3 regions of the Streptomyces luteoverticillatus genome follow, and region 1 is predicted to be linked to each of the others. Evidence: riboswitches for the same ligand, from Rfam matches in the RefSeq annotation. Region 1 holds a riboswitch; each other region holds the start of a gene.
The links. A riboswitch is a leader RNA that binds a small molecule or an ion and turns the genes downstream of it on or off. The one in region 1 is predicted to bind cobalamin.

Region 1 (4,205 bases):
GGGACCCCCATCGCCCTGCGGGACGATTGCCCACAATGGTCGGGATGGCGGCCGGGTTCCAGTCCGCCGCCTCCATCGCCTCGATCAGCGCGCGGGCCTCCGCCTCCGCCTCGTCCGCCGTTGTGCGCGTCGCCGCCGACTCGTCCAGGCCCAGGGCCTCGCGGAGGCCCGGGAGGGCCGTCGTGCCGCCCCAGATCTGGCGGGCGCGGAGGATCGACAGGACGAGGTTGACCCGCGCCTCACCCGTGGGCGCGCCGCCCAGGACGTGGAGGCCGTCGCGGATCTGGGCGTCCTTCACCTCGCAGAGCCAGCCGTCGACGTGCAGGAGGAAGTCGTCGAAGCCGTCGTCGTCCGGGCGCTCCTCCATGCCCAGGTCGTGGTCGAGCCGGGCGGCCTGGATGAGCGTCCAGATCTGGGCGCGGATCGCGGGGAGCTTGGCCGGGTCCATCGAGGAGATCTGCGCGTGCTCGTCGAGGAGCTGCTCCAGGCGCGCGATGTCGCCGTAGGAGTCGGCGCGGGCCATGGGCGGCACGAGGTGGTCGACGAGCGTGGCGTGGGCGCGGCGCTTGGCCTGGGTGCCCTCGCCGGGGTCGTTGACGAGGAACGGGTAGACCAGCGGCAGGTCGCCGAGGGCCGCGTCGGGGCCGCAGGCGGCGGACAGGCCGGCGTTCTTGCCGGGCAGCCACTCCAGGTTGCCGTGCTTGCCCAGGTGGACCATCGCGTCGGCGCCGAAGCCGCCGTCCTCACGGGAGGCGGCGATCCAGCGGTAGGCGGCGAGGTAGTGGTGCGAGGGCGGCAGGTCGGGGTCGTGGTAGATGGCGATGGGGTTCTCGCCGAAGCCGCGCGGCGGCTGGATGAGGATCAGCAGGTTGCCGCGGCGCAGGGCGGCGAGGACGATGTCGCCCTCGGGGTTGCGGCTGCGGTCGACGAACATCTCACCGGGCGCCGGGCCCCAGTGCTCCTCGACGGCCTCGCGCAGCTCGGCGGGGAGCCGCTCGTACCAGCGCTTGTAGTCGGCGGCCGGGATGCGGACGGGGTTGCGGGCCAGCTGCTCCTCCGTCAGCCAGTCCTGGTCGTGGCCGCCCGCCTCGATGAGGGCGTAGATGAGCTCGTCGCCGTCGCCGGACGCGAGACCCGGCACCTCCTCGTCGCCGAAGTCGTAGCCCTCCTCGCGCAGCCGGCGCAGCAGGGCGACGGCACTGGCGGGGGTGTCGAGGCCGACGGCGTTGCCGATGCGGGAGTGCTTGGTGGGGTACGCGGAGAGGACGAGGGCCAGCCGCTTCTCGGCGGCGGGGATGTGGCGGAGGCGGGCGTGGCGCACGGCGATGCCCGCGACGCGGGCGGCGCGCTCGGGGTCGGGGACGTAGGCGGGCAGGCCGTCCGCGTCGATCTCCTTGAAGGAGAAGGGGACGGTGATGATGCGGCCGTCGAACTCGGGCACGGCGACCTGGGTGGCGGAGTCGAGCGGGGAGAGCCCCTCGTCGTTCTCCGCCCATGCCTCCCGGGAGCCGGTCAGGCAGAGGGCCTGGAGGATGGGCACGTCGAGGGCGGCGAGCGCGCCGGCGTCCCAGGACTCGTCGTCGCCTCCGGCGGAGGCGTCGGCGGGCCGGGTGCCGCCGGCGGCGAGGACGGTGGTGACGATGGCGTCGGCGCCGCGCAGGGCGTCGATCAGCTCGGGCTCAGGGGCGCGCAGCGAGGCCACGTAGAGGGGGAGGGCGCGGCCGCCGGCCCGCTCGATCTGCTCGCACAGGGCCTCGACGAAGGCGGTGTTGCCACTCATGTGGTGGGCGCGGTAGTAGAGCACGGCGATGACGGGCCCGAACAGACCGCGTGATTCCCGCTCCAGCGCGCCCCACGCGGGGGCGGCGGCCGGCGGCTCGAAGCCGTGGCCGGTGAGCAGCACGGTGTCGGAGAGGAAGCGGGCCAGCTGCTCTAGGTTGGCGGGGCCGCCGTGGGCGAGGTAGGCGTGGGCCTCGGCGGCGATGCCGACGGGGACGGTGGACGCCTCCATCAGCTGGGCGTCGGGGGCCTGTTCGCCGGTGAGGACGACGACGGGACGCGGGCCGGCCAGCAGCTGGTCGAGCCCCTCCTCCCAGGCGCGCAGCCCGCCGAGGAGGCGCACGACGACAAGGTCGGTGCCGTCCAGCAGGTCCGGGAGGTCGTCGAGGGCGAGCCGGGCGGGGTTGGCGAGCCGGTACGGGACCGGGCCGCCGGCCGCTCGGGCGCTGAGCAGGTCGGTGTCGGACGTCGACAGAAGCAGGATCACGGCATGCCTTCCTCGGGGTCCGCGCCCCGGGCGGTGGGAGGACGGCAGGAGTTCCTGACTCACCGCGGCAGCGCGCTCGCGCTGCCGGGCACACAGTGGCGGGACCGTGCCGGGATCACACCGGCTTCCTCCCCTGTCGCCGTCGCTGGCGAGAGTCATAGTAGCCAGGACGTTCCTTCCGGGGGCTCTGCCCCCGGACCCCCGCTCCTCAAACGCCGGAGGGGCCGACTTCGTCCCCCGTCGGTATGCTCGCCGCCATGTCCACTCCCCCCGAATCCCCTGGTCGCGAACGCGGCGACGCCTGCCCCGGCGCGCTGCGGCTGCACGCCGCGGACGACGGGGCACTGGCCCGCGTGCGCCTGCCCGGCGGGCTCCTGACGGCGCGTCAAGCCGACGTACTCGCCGATCTCGCCGACGACTTGTCCGACGGCCACCTCGACCTCACCTCCCGCGGCAACGTCCAGCTGCGCGCCCTCCCCGACGGCTGCGGCACCGCCCTGGGCACCCGGTTGCGCGAGGCCGGGCTGCTGCCCTCCGACCGGCACGACCGCATCCGGAACGTCGCGGCTTCCCCCCTGTCCGGCCTGGACGGAAAGGGCTTCGCGGACATTCGGCCCTGGGTTCGGGAACTCGACGGCCTGCTCTGCTCGTCGGACGACCTCACGAACCTCTCGGGCCGTTTCCTCTTCGGACTCGACGACGGCCGGGGCGACATCGCCGCCCTCGCACCCGATGTGACATTGATCGCAACCGAGGGCGGCCACCAGGCCCTCCTCTCCTTCGGCACCGGCCCCGACGCCCTGCGCGTCGCCGTCGAGGACGCGCCGCGCGTGGCGGTTCTGGCGGCCCGTGAGTTCCTGGCGGCGCTGCGCGAGAACGGCGGCAAGGCGTGGCGCGTCCGCGAGCTGGCCCCCGCGCTGCGGCCGCGCCCGGAGCGGCTCGCGGACCGGCTGGCGGCGGCCGGCATCGGCTCCGCGCCCGTGCCGCGCGCCACGCTCCCCCTCGGTGCCCCGGCCGCCCCCGGCGCGGTGGAGGGTCCCGGAGGGCGGTGGGCCCTGTCGGTGGCCGCGCCCCTGGGCCGGCTGACCTCCGCCCAGTGGCGGCTCCTCGCCCGTACGGCCGGTCAGGACGGTGCCGGCGAACTCCGGGTGACGCCCTGGCGCGGCGTCGTCGTCCCGGGGCTCACCGCCCCGGTGGCCGCCGCGCGCCTCGCCGGGCTCGGGGACGCGGGGCTGGTCGTCTCCGCCGCCTCCCCGTGGCACGGCGCGGGCGCCTGCACCGGCCGGCCGGGGTGCGTCAAGTCCCTCGCGGATGTACGGGCCGACGCGACCGCCTCCCTGGAGGCCGCGCGCCCTGGCGGGCCCGGGACGCTGCCCGTGTACTGGTCCGGGTGCGAGCGGCGCTGCGGCCACCCCGGCGGCCGGTGGGTCGACGTCCTGGCGACCGGCGACGGCTACCGGGTCGCCGTGCGGCACGGGGCGGAAGAGGCGACGGTCGCCGTGACCGCCCCCGCCGGCCTGGCGGAGGCCGTGACGGCGGCACGGAACCCACCCCCCACGACGACGCCGGCCGACGGCCCGCGCGGCTGAGCGCACCGCGGCGGCGACCAACCCCACGCAGAACCCAGCGACATGCATCACCCAGCGAGCGAGGGCACAGTGTTCGACTACGACAAGGACGGCGCGTCCATCTACCGCCAGTCCTTCGCCACCATCCGCGCCGAGGCGGACCTCGGCGGGCTGCCGCCCGACGTCGGCCGGGTCGCGGTCCGCATGATCCACGCCTGCGGCATGACCGACCTGGTCCGGGACCTCGCGTACTCGCCGGGGGTCGTGGCCCGGGCCCGCGAGGCGCTGCTCGGGGGCGCGCCGATCCTGTGCGACGCGAACATGGTCGCCAGCGGCGTCACCCGCAAGCGGCTGCCCGCGGACAACGAGGT
Region 2 (4,205 bases), 1.4 Mb from region 1:
CCATGGGCTTTCTCGCCGCCCGCTGGCGAAAGGCGGAGAACGCCGACAGCCTCGACGAATGGGGACTGGGCGGCCGGTCCTTCGGCACCTGGGTCACCTGGTTCCTGCTGGGCGGGGACCTCTACACCGCCTATACGTTCGTGGCGGTGCCGGCGGCGATCTACGCGGCGGGCGCGGCCGGCTTCTTCGCCGTGCCGTACACGATCATCACCTATCCGCTGGTCTTCACCTTCCTGCCCCGCCTGTGGTCGGTGGCACACAAGCACGGCTATGTGACGTCGTCGGACTTCGTCCGGGGCCGGTTCGGCTCCCGGGGCCTCTCCCTCGCCCTCGCGGTGACCGGGATCCTGGCCACCATGCCGTACATCGCGCTGCAACTGGTCGGCATCCAGGCGGTGCTCGACGTCATGGGCGTGGGCGGCGGCGAGAACGCCAACTGGTTCGTCAAGGACCTGCCGCTCCTCATCGCCTTCGGCGTGCTCGCGGCCTACACCTACTCCTCCGGGCTGCGCGCCCCCGCGCTGATCGCCTTCGTCAAGGACGCGCTGATCTACATCGTGATCATCGTGGCGATCATCTACATACCGATCAAACTGGGCGGCTTCGAGAGCATCTTCAGCAAGGCCGGCGCGGCGTTCGCGGCCGAGAATCCCGCAACGGGCAAACCACGTGGTTCGCTGGTGCCGGGGGCGGACGCCCAGTGGTCGTACGCGACGCTGGCGCTCGGCTCGGCGATGGCGCTCTTCCTCTATCCGCACTCGGTGACGGCGGTCCTCTCCAGCAGGAGCCGCAATGTCATCCGCCGGAACACCACCATCCTTCCCCTCTACTCCCTGATGCTGGGCCTGCTGGCGATGCTCGGCTTCATGGCCATCGCCGCCGGGGTGAAGGTGAAGAACGGCCAGCTGGCGATCCCCCAGCTGTTCGAGGACATGTTCCCGGACTGGTTCACCGGCGTGGCCTTCGCCGCGATCGGCATCGGCGCCCTCGTGCCGGCGGCCATCATGTCGATCGCCGCCGCAAATCTCTTCACCCGCAACATCTACAAGGACTTCCTCAAACCGGACGCCTCACCCGAACACGAGGCGAAGGTGTCCAAGCTCGCGTCCCTGCTGGTCAAGGTCGGCGCGCTCGTTTTCGTCCTCACCCTGGACAAAACGGTCGCCATCAATTTCCAGCTGCTCGGCGGGATCTGGATCCTCCAGACCGTGCCCGCGCTCGTCGGCGGTCTCTTCACCCGCTGGCCCCACCGCTGGGCGCTGCTCGCGGGCTGGGCGGTCGGCATGACGTACGGGACGTGGCGGGCGTACGCCACACCGAGCGCCACCCAGGATCACTTCGGGAACACCAACCTCATCCCCCTCATCGGCGAAAAGGGCTATATCGGGCTCACCGCCTTTGTCCTCAACGTGATCGTCGTCATCGTCGCGACCTTCGCCCTCAGGGCGCTGAAGGCGCCCGACGGCGTGGACCTGACCCGGCCCTCGGACTACACGGCCGACGCCGGTGACCCGGGCGTCCGCGCGGAGCTCCCGCCGGCCACCGCAGGGGCCCCCGGCGGCCACTGATCCGCCGCTCCCGGGACCACCGCCCGGGGCCCCTCCGGAGGGCCGCCACATCCCCGTCCAGGGGGCGTGGCGGCCCTCTTCTCTTGCCCTGCCAGGGACGCCCGTTAGCACATTCCGCGACCGCTTCATGACGCGACGACACAACATGTGGGGGCGCGTGCGAGGCCCGGCACTAGATGTATGCTCGTCTCCGCTGTCGTCGCAGGGGAATCCGGTGGAAATCCGGAACTGTCCCGCAACGGTGTATGTGTGCGCATATACCCAGCGCACCTGAAGTCCGACGACCTGCCGACAGCGCGCCCACCACCGAGCCTGCCCCGGCTCGGCCATGGGCGTTGAATTCGTCCGGGCCTCGCGGGTTGGGCCGATGGACGCCTACGAGGCATGCCCTGGTGCAAGAGGCATGCGCGTGCGCGCTCATCGCTCTCCCGCCCGGCCCACCCAGCCGAGCGAGGGAGAGCCTCAGTGACCATCGCGCCCGCAGATCCGGCTTCAGCACCGGTCTCAGCGAACGCGGAAGCGACCGGCGGCCCCGGGACCGCGCTCCTGCGCACCCTGACCGACCTCACCGCCGACCTTCCGGCCACCGACCCGGGCAAGGTCGCCGCCGCCGCGCTGCGCGGCCGCAGCGCCGCCGCGGACGACGCCGAGCTGCGCTCCCTCGCCACCGAGGCCGCCGCCGGCCTCATCGCCGAGGAGCCCGAGTACTCCAGGCTCGCCGCGCGCCTGCTCACCCTGGCCATCGCCGACGAGGCGGCCGGCCAGGGCGCGACCTCCTTCTCCGCCTCCGTCGAGGTGGGGCACCGCGAGGGCCTCATCGCCGACGAGACGGCCGCCTTCGTACGCACCCACGCCGCGCGCCTGGACGCCCTCGTCGAGGCCGCCCTCGCCGACGGCGCGGACGACCGCTTCGGCTACTTCGGCCTGCGCACCCTGCACAGCCGCTACCTGCTGCGCCACCCGATCCACCGCGACGTGATCGAGACCCCGCAGCACTTCCTGCTGCGCGTCGCCTGCGGCCTCGCCGAGGACCACTCCGAGCGGGCCCTGGACGACGTCGCGGAGCTCTACCGGCTGACGAGCACCCTCTCGTACCTGCCGTCCTCCCCGACGCTGTTCAACTCCGGCACCCGCCACCCGCAGATGTCGTCCTGCTACCTGCTGGACTCCCCGCTGGACGAGCTGGACTCCATCTACGACCGCTACCACCAGGTGGCGCGTCTGTCGAAGCACGCGGGCGGCATCGGCCTGTCGTACTCGCGCATCCGCTCGCGCGGCTCGCTGATCCGGGGCACCAACGGTCACTCCAACGGCATCGTGCCGTTCCTGCGCACCCTCGACGCCTCCGTCGCCGCCGTCAACCAGGGCGGCCGCCGCAAGGGCGCGGCCTGTGTCTACCTGGAGACCTGGCACGCCGACATCGAGGAGTTCCTGGAGCTCCGCGACAACACCGGTGAGGAGGCCCGCCGCACCCACAACCTCAACATCGCGCACTGGATCCCGGACGAGTTCATGCGCCGCGTCGAGACGGACGCGGACTGGTCGCTCTTCTCCCCCGCCGACACCCCGGACCTGGTCGACCTCTACGGCGACGAGTTCGACGCCGCGTACCGCGCGTACGAGGCGGCCGGCAAGGCCGTCAAGACCATCCCGGCGCGCGTGCTCTACGCCCGGATGATGCGCACCCTCGCGCAGACCGGCAACGGCTGGATGACGTTCAAGGACGCCGCCAACCGCACGGCCAACCAGACGGCCGAGAAGGGCGCCGTCGTCCACTCCTCGAACCTCTGCACCGAGATCCTCGAGGTCACGAACGACGGCGAGACCGCGGTCTGCAACCTGGGCTCGGTCAACCTCGCCCAGCACCTCGGCGCCGACGGCGAGATGGACTGGGAGAAGCTCGACCGTACGGTCCGTACGGCCGTCACCTTCCTCGACCGCGTCGTGGACATCAACTTCTACCCGACCGAGCAGGCCGGCAGCTCCAACAGCCGCTGGCGCCCGGTGGGCCTGGGCCTGATGGGCCTCCAGGACGTCTTCTTCCGCCTGCGCCTGGCCTTCGACTCGGCCGAGGCGACGGCCCTGTCCACCAAGATCTCCGAGCGGATCATGCTCGCGGCGTACGAGGCCTCCGCCGACCTCGCCGAGCGCCACGGCCCGCACCCGGCCTGGGAGGCCACCCGCACCGCCCGCGGCGTGCTCCACCCGGACCACTACCCCAACGCCGTCTCCGCGTGGGAGGACCGCTGGGAGGCGCTGCGCGCCCGCATCGCCGCGGTCGGCATGCGCAACTCGCTGCTGCTCGCCATCGCCCCGACGGCGACCATCGCCTCCATCGCCGGCGTCTACGAGTGCATCGAGCCGCAGGTCTCCAACCTGTTCAAGCGCGAGACGCTCTCGGGTGAGTTCCTGCAGGTCAACACCTACCTGGTCGAGGACCTCAAGAAGCTCGGCGTGTGGGACCGCGCCACCCGCGAGGCCATGACCGAGGCCAACGGCTCGATCCAGGACATGAAGTGGATCCCGCAGGACGTCCGCGACCTGTACCGCACGGCCTGGGAGATCCCGCAGCGCGCCCTGATCGACATGGCCGCGGCCCGTACGCCGTACCTGGACCAGAGCCAGTCGCTGAACCTG
Region 3 (4,205 bases), 4.5 Mb from region 1:
TCGACGTCCGTGAAGTTCGACATCAGCGGCACCGCGCACACGGCGACCCGCAGGACGTCCGCGCCGTGCGGCGGGGCGACCACGGACTCGCGGACCGCGCCGCGCAGGGACACGCGCAGGCCGTCCTCCTCGTCGATGCCCAGGCCGTGGGCGAACGGCAGCACGCCGAACGTCCGCCGGCCCGTCAGGTCGCGCAGCATCTCCAGGCCCGGCTCCAGCAGGCTCACGTCGCCCCGGAACTTGTTGACCACGTAACCCGCTATCAGCTCCTGGTCCTCGGGGGAGAGCAGCGCTGTCGTACCGAAGAAGGAGGCGAAGACACCGCCCCGGTCGATGTCGCCGACGACGACCACGGGCAGGCGCGCGGCGCGGGCGATGCCCATGTTGACGATGTCGGAGCGGCGCAGGTTGATCTCGGCGGGGCTGCCGGCGCCCTCGCAGATCACGGCGTCGTGGGTGCGCCGCAGCTCGGCCAGGCACTCCGTCACCGTGCCGAACAACTGCTCCTGGCGCCCCGCGTGGTAGCCCCGGGCGCTGAGCTCGCCCACCGGCTTGCCCATGAGGACGACCTGGCTGCTGCGGTCGCCGCCGGGCTTGAGCAGCACCGGGTTCATGAGCGCGCTCGGCTCGACGCGGGCGGCGGCGGCCTGCATGGCCTGCGCGCGCCCTATCTCCGCGCCGTCGCGCGTCACGAACGAGTTGAGGGACATGTTCTGCGCCTTGAACGGCGCGACCTTGACCCCCTTGCGGACCAGCCAGCGGCAGATGCCGGCCGTGACCACGCTCTTGCCCGCGTCCGAGGTGGTCCCGGCCACCAGCAGGCCCCCGCCCGGCGGGCCCGTGCGCCCGCTCCTGTCGGCTGTCACCGAGACTGTCACCGATTCCTCCCCGCGTTCCTGAACAGGCTGCCCACCGTACGAGCCGAAACCGCCGCCCCCAGGGCCAGCAGCGACACCCGGCGCGAGAGCCGGACCGCGCGCTCGATGTCCGCCGTCCGCACCGGACGGTTCTCCTCGCCCAGCACCGGGCGGTGCTCGACGCGTCCCGCGTAGGCGAGGGTGCCGCCCAGCCGCACGCCCAGGGCCCCGGCGAAGGCGGCCTCGACCGGCCCGGCGTTGGGGCTGGGGTGGCGGGAGGCGTCGCGCCGGGCCACGCGCAGCGCGCCGCGCGGGTCGGGCCCGGCGAGGACCGTGAGCGCGGCGGTCAGCCGGGCGCCCGGCCAGCCGACGACGTCGTCGAGCCGGGCCGACGCCCAGCCGAACCGCCGGAGCCGGGGCGACTTGTGACCCACCATGGCGTCCAGGGTGTTGACCGCCCGGAAGCCCACGAGTCCGGGCACGCCCCCCAGGGCGCCCCAGACGAGGGCGCCCACGACGGCGTCGGAGGTGTTCTCGGCGACGGACTCCACCACGGCCCGGGCGATCGCTTGCGCGTCCAGCGCCTGCGGGTCGCGGCCGCACAGGTGCGGCAGCCGCTCCCGGGCGACCTCCACGTCCCCGGCGGCCAGCGCGCCGCCGATGGCCCGGGCCTCCCGGCCCAGGGACGTGCCGCCCAGGACGGACCACGTGGCGGCGGCGGTCAGCGCGATCTCGGCCGCGCGGTGGCGTCGCGCGGCGCGGGCCAGCAGCCCGGCCCCGGCGACCGCGCCTCCGGCGCAGACCAGGGTGTGGAGCGTGCCGTAGCCCCGGTGGTCGCGCCACAGCCGGCGCTCGATGGACTGCGCGGCCCGTCCGAACGCGGCGACGGGATGGCCGCGGCGGGGGTCGCCGAGGAGCAGATCGCAGGCGAAGCCGAGGGCGGCGCCGTACGCGAAGGAGAAGCGATCGCGGCCGGGCATGGCGAAGCGGTGTCCTCACTCAGGGTCCGCGCCCTGGCTCGACGTGACGGCGACCAGAGTCTCCTGGCTCCCGGATCCGCGCCGCCCCCGGCCTTCCGGCTCGCGCCGTGGCCATCGAATGGGGGGACACTCCCCGGTGACAGTGGCGGGACCGCGCCGGATTCGCACCGGCTTCCTCTGCTGTCGCCGTTTGGCTCCGGAAGTCCACCACGCGGCGGGAAGGGGCGTCAACTCGCCCTGACCTGCGCCCCGGCCGTCGCCACGGGGGAGGGGCGGCGCCCCGTCACCCCACCCGTTCCGCCCGGTGCCGCACGGCCCGCAGCCGCACCTCCGCCGGGAGGCGCGTCAGCCCGGCCGACATCCGCGCGTGGCGCAGGACTTCCTCGCACAGTCGCGCCAACGCCACCCCCGGTGCCCCGCGCGCCCCCAGTGTCAGGACGATCCGTGCCCGGGGCGCCGTCCGTCGTCCCGACAGCGCGACGGCCGCCCGTTCCACCCCCGGCAGCTCCTCGGCCTCCGCCTCCATCACCTCCTCCAGCGCCCGCCCCCGCACCGACGCCACCTCTCCGCCGCCGCTGTGGACCACCACCTCGCGCAGCCGGCCCCTGCGAGCCTGGGCCGCGAGCCACCACGCGGACAGCAGGACGACGACGGCCAGGGCGGCGATGACCACCGGCCACCACCAGCCCCTGGCGCGCCACCTCCGCAGGTCCGTGCCGGGCAGCAGCACGTCGTCCGGGCCGGCGAACGGCCAGGCCGACGGCAGCTCGAAGCCCCAGCGGCGCGGCAGGTCCAGCGCGCCGATCAGCACGGCGGCGCCGAGCGCCACCAGCAGCGCCCCGGCGAGCCCGGTCAGCAGCCGGTTGACGGTCCTCAGCATCGCGAGAACCGCCCCGAGCACTGTGAAAACGACCCCGGGCACCGTGAGGACCGCCCCGGGCACCGCTCGAACCACCCCACCCCGGTCACCTCTTCGCCGGGCGTCGTACGTGCACGGACAGGGACGGCTCCCGGGCGAGCCCCAACTCCCGGACGCCCTCCGCCAGTACGGTGTTCACATCCGTCCGCACCTCGTCCAGGTCCCGGAAGTGGGAGCGGGCCCGGGCGCGGACCACACGCCGGCCCACGTCGACGCGGACGGCCTGGACACCGGAGACCTCCATCACCCGGTCGCGCAGCATCAGGGCCGCCGCCCCGCGCTCCAGCCCGGCCCGGACCCCGTCGTCGCCTGTGCCGTCCGCGCGGCGCATCGGCAGCACTCCGCGCAGGCCCGGGGTGAGGGCGAGGACGAGCAGCCAGCAGCCGGCGAGAACGACCACCACCGCGCCGGCGACCACCAGCCCGTCGCCGAGGTGACGGGTCGCCAGCTCATGGGCGAGGCGCCGGCGCCAGGCCATGGCGGGGCGGCCGGCGCGGACGGCGGCGACGTCGTAGAGGAAGAACCCGGCGACGGTCAGGGTCACCGCCGCGACCAGCGCGGCGGGCAGCCTGCGCGGGGACCGGAAGCGGGGGACACGACCGCCCGCGACGACCGGGGGAGCCCCGGCCGTCTTCTCCAGTGACACGGGACCGCTCATCGCACCCGCACCCCCGACAGCCGGCCGGTGTGCGCGGAGTGCAGCCGCTCTACCGTGATCAGCACCTCGGGCACCTCCATGCCCGTCAGTTCCCCGACGCGCTGGGCGATCCGCTCGCGCACGGCGCGGCAGCGGGCGCCGATGTCGGCGGGGTAGTCCAGCTCCACGAGGACCCGCACCCGGGCGGAGCCGTCATGGACGACGACGCTGGCGCGCGGGGGCGCGTGGTCCTCGGCGGGGGCCGTGGCGCCCAGCGCCTCCAGGGCCGCCCTGGAGGCGATCTTCGCGACGACACGGTCGGCGATCCGGGTGGCCCCGCGCTCGGCGGGCACCACCGCGCGTCCTCCCCCACGCCCTACCTCCCGCGCCGGTCGCGGTCGCGCGGACGCAGCAACCGGGAGAACTCGCCCGGCTCCACATCGCCGTCCAGGAGCCGCCCGCCCACGAAGCCCACGATGCCCAGCGCCGCGACCAGCAGAAAGGCGCCGAACCCCCCGAAGTAGCCGGCGAATCCGAGAGCCATGCCGGCGATCATGCCGGCCACGGCCATGCTCATCACGCGCTCCTCACTGGAGCCTGGGCTCCGGCTCTTCCTCTTCCTCGTCCGGCAGCTTGACGTCGGTCACGGCGATGTTGACCTCGACGACCTCCAGGCCCGCCATCCGTTCCACCGCCGAGATGACGTTTTCCCGCACCGCGTGGGCGACATCCGCGATGGCGACGCCGTACACCACGACGATCTCCAGATCGAGGGCCGTCTGGACCTCGCCGACCTCCGCCTTCACCCCCCG

Region 2: linked by a shared signal. The riboswitch ahead of EKH77_RS21510 (ribonucleoside-diphosphate reductase subunit alpha) and the one ahead of cobN (cobaltochelatase subunit CobN) in region 1 are both predicted to bind cobalamin.
Region 3: linked by a shared signal. The riboswitch ahead of EKH77_RS07260 (cobalamin biosynthesis protein) and the one ahead of cobN (cobaltochelatase subunit CobN) in region 1 are both predicted to bind cobalamin.

The regions. Positions count from the first base shown of each region.
Region 1 covers NZ_CP034587.1:6,204,399-6,208,603, reverse strand. Annotated here, with positions in the region: gene cobN (cobaltochelatase subunit CobN) at 1-2,266, opposite strand, end outside; cobalamin riboswitch at 2,300-2,431, opposite strand; gene cobG (precorrin-3B synthase) at 2,524-3,855, shown strand; gene EKH77_RS27600 (precorrin-8X methylmutase) at 3,898-4,205, shown strand, end outside.
Region 2 covers NZ_CP034587.1:4,807,889-4,812,093, reverse strand. Annotated here, with positions in the region: gene mctP (monocarboxylate uptake permease MctP) at 1-1,568, shown strand, start outside; cobalamin riboswitch at 1,749-1,875, shown strand; gene EKH77_RS21510 (ribonucleoside-diphosphate reductase subunit alpha) at 2,034-4,205, shown strand, end outside.
Region 3 covers NZ_CP034587.1:1,729,637-1,733,841, reverse strand. Annotated here, with positions in the region: gene EKH77_RS07265 (cobyric acid synthase) at 1-878, opposite strand, end outside; gene EKH77_RS07260 (cobalamin biosynthesis protein) at 875-1,837, opposite strand; cobalamin riboswitch at 1,895-2,014, opposite strand; gene amaP (alkaline shock response membrane anchor protein AmaP) at 2,121-2,717, opposite strand; gene EKH77_RS07250 (DUF6286 domain-containing protein) at 2,803-3,414, opposite strand; gene EKH77_RS07245 (Asp23/Gls24 family envelope stress response protein) at 3,411-3,749, opposite strand; gene EKH77_RS07240 (hypothetical protein) at 3,770-3,970, opposite strand; gene EKH77_RS07235 (Asp23/Gls24 family envelope stress response protein) at 3,981-4,205, opposite strand, start outside.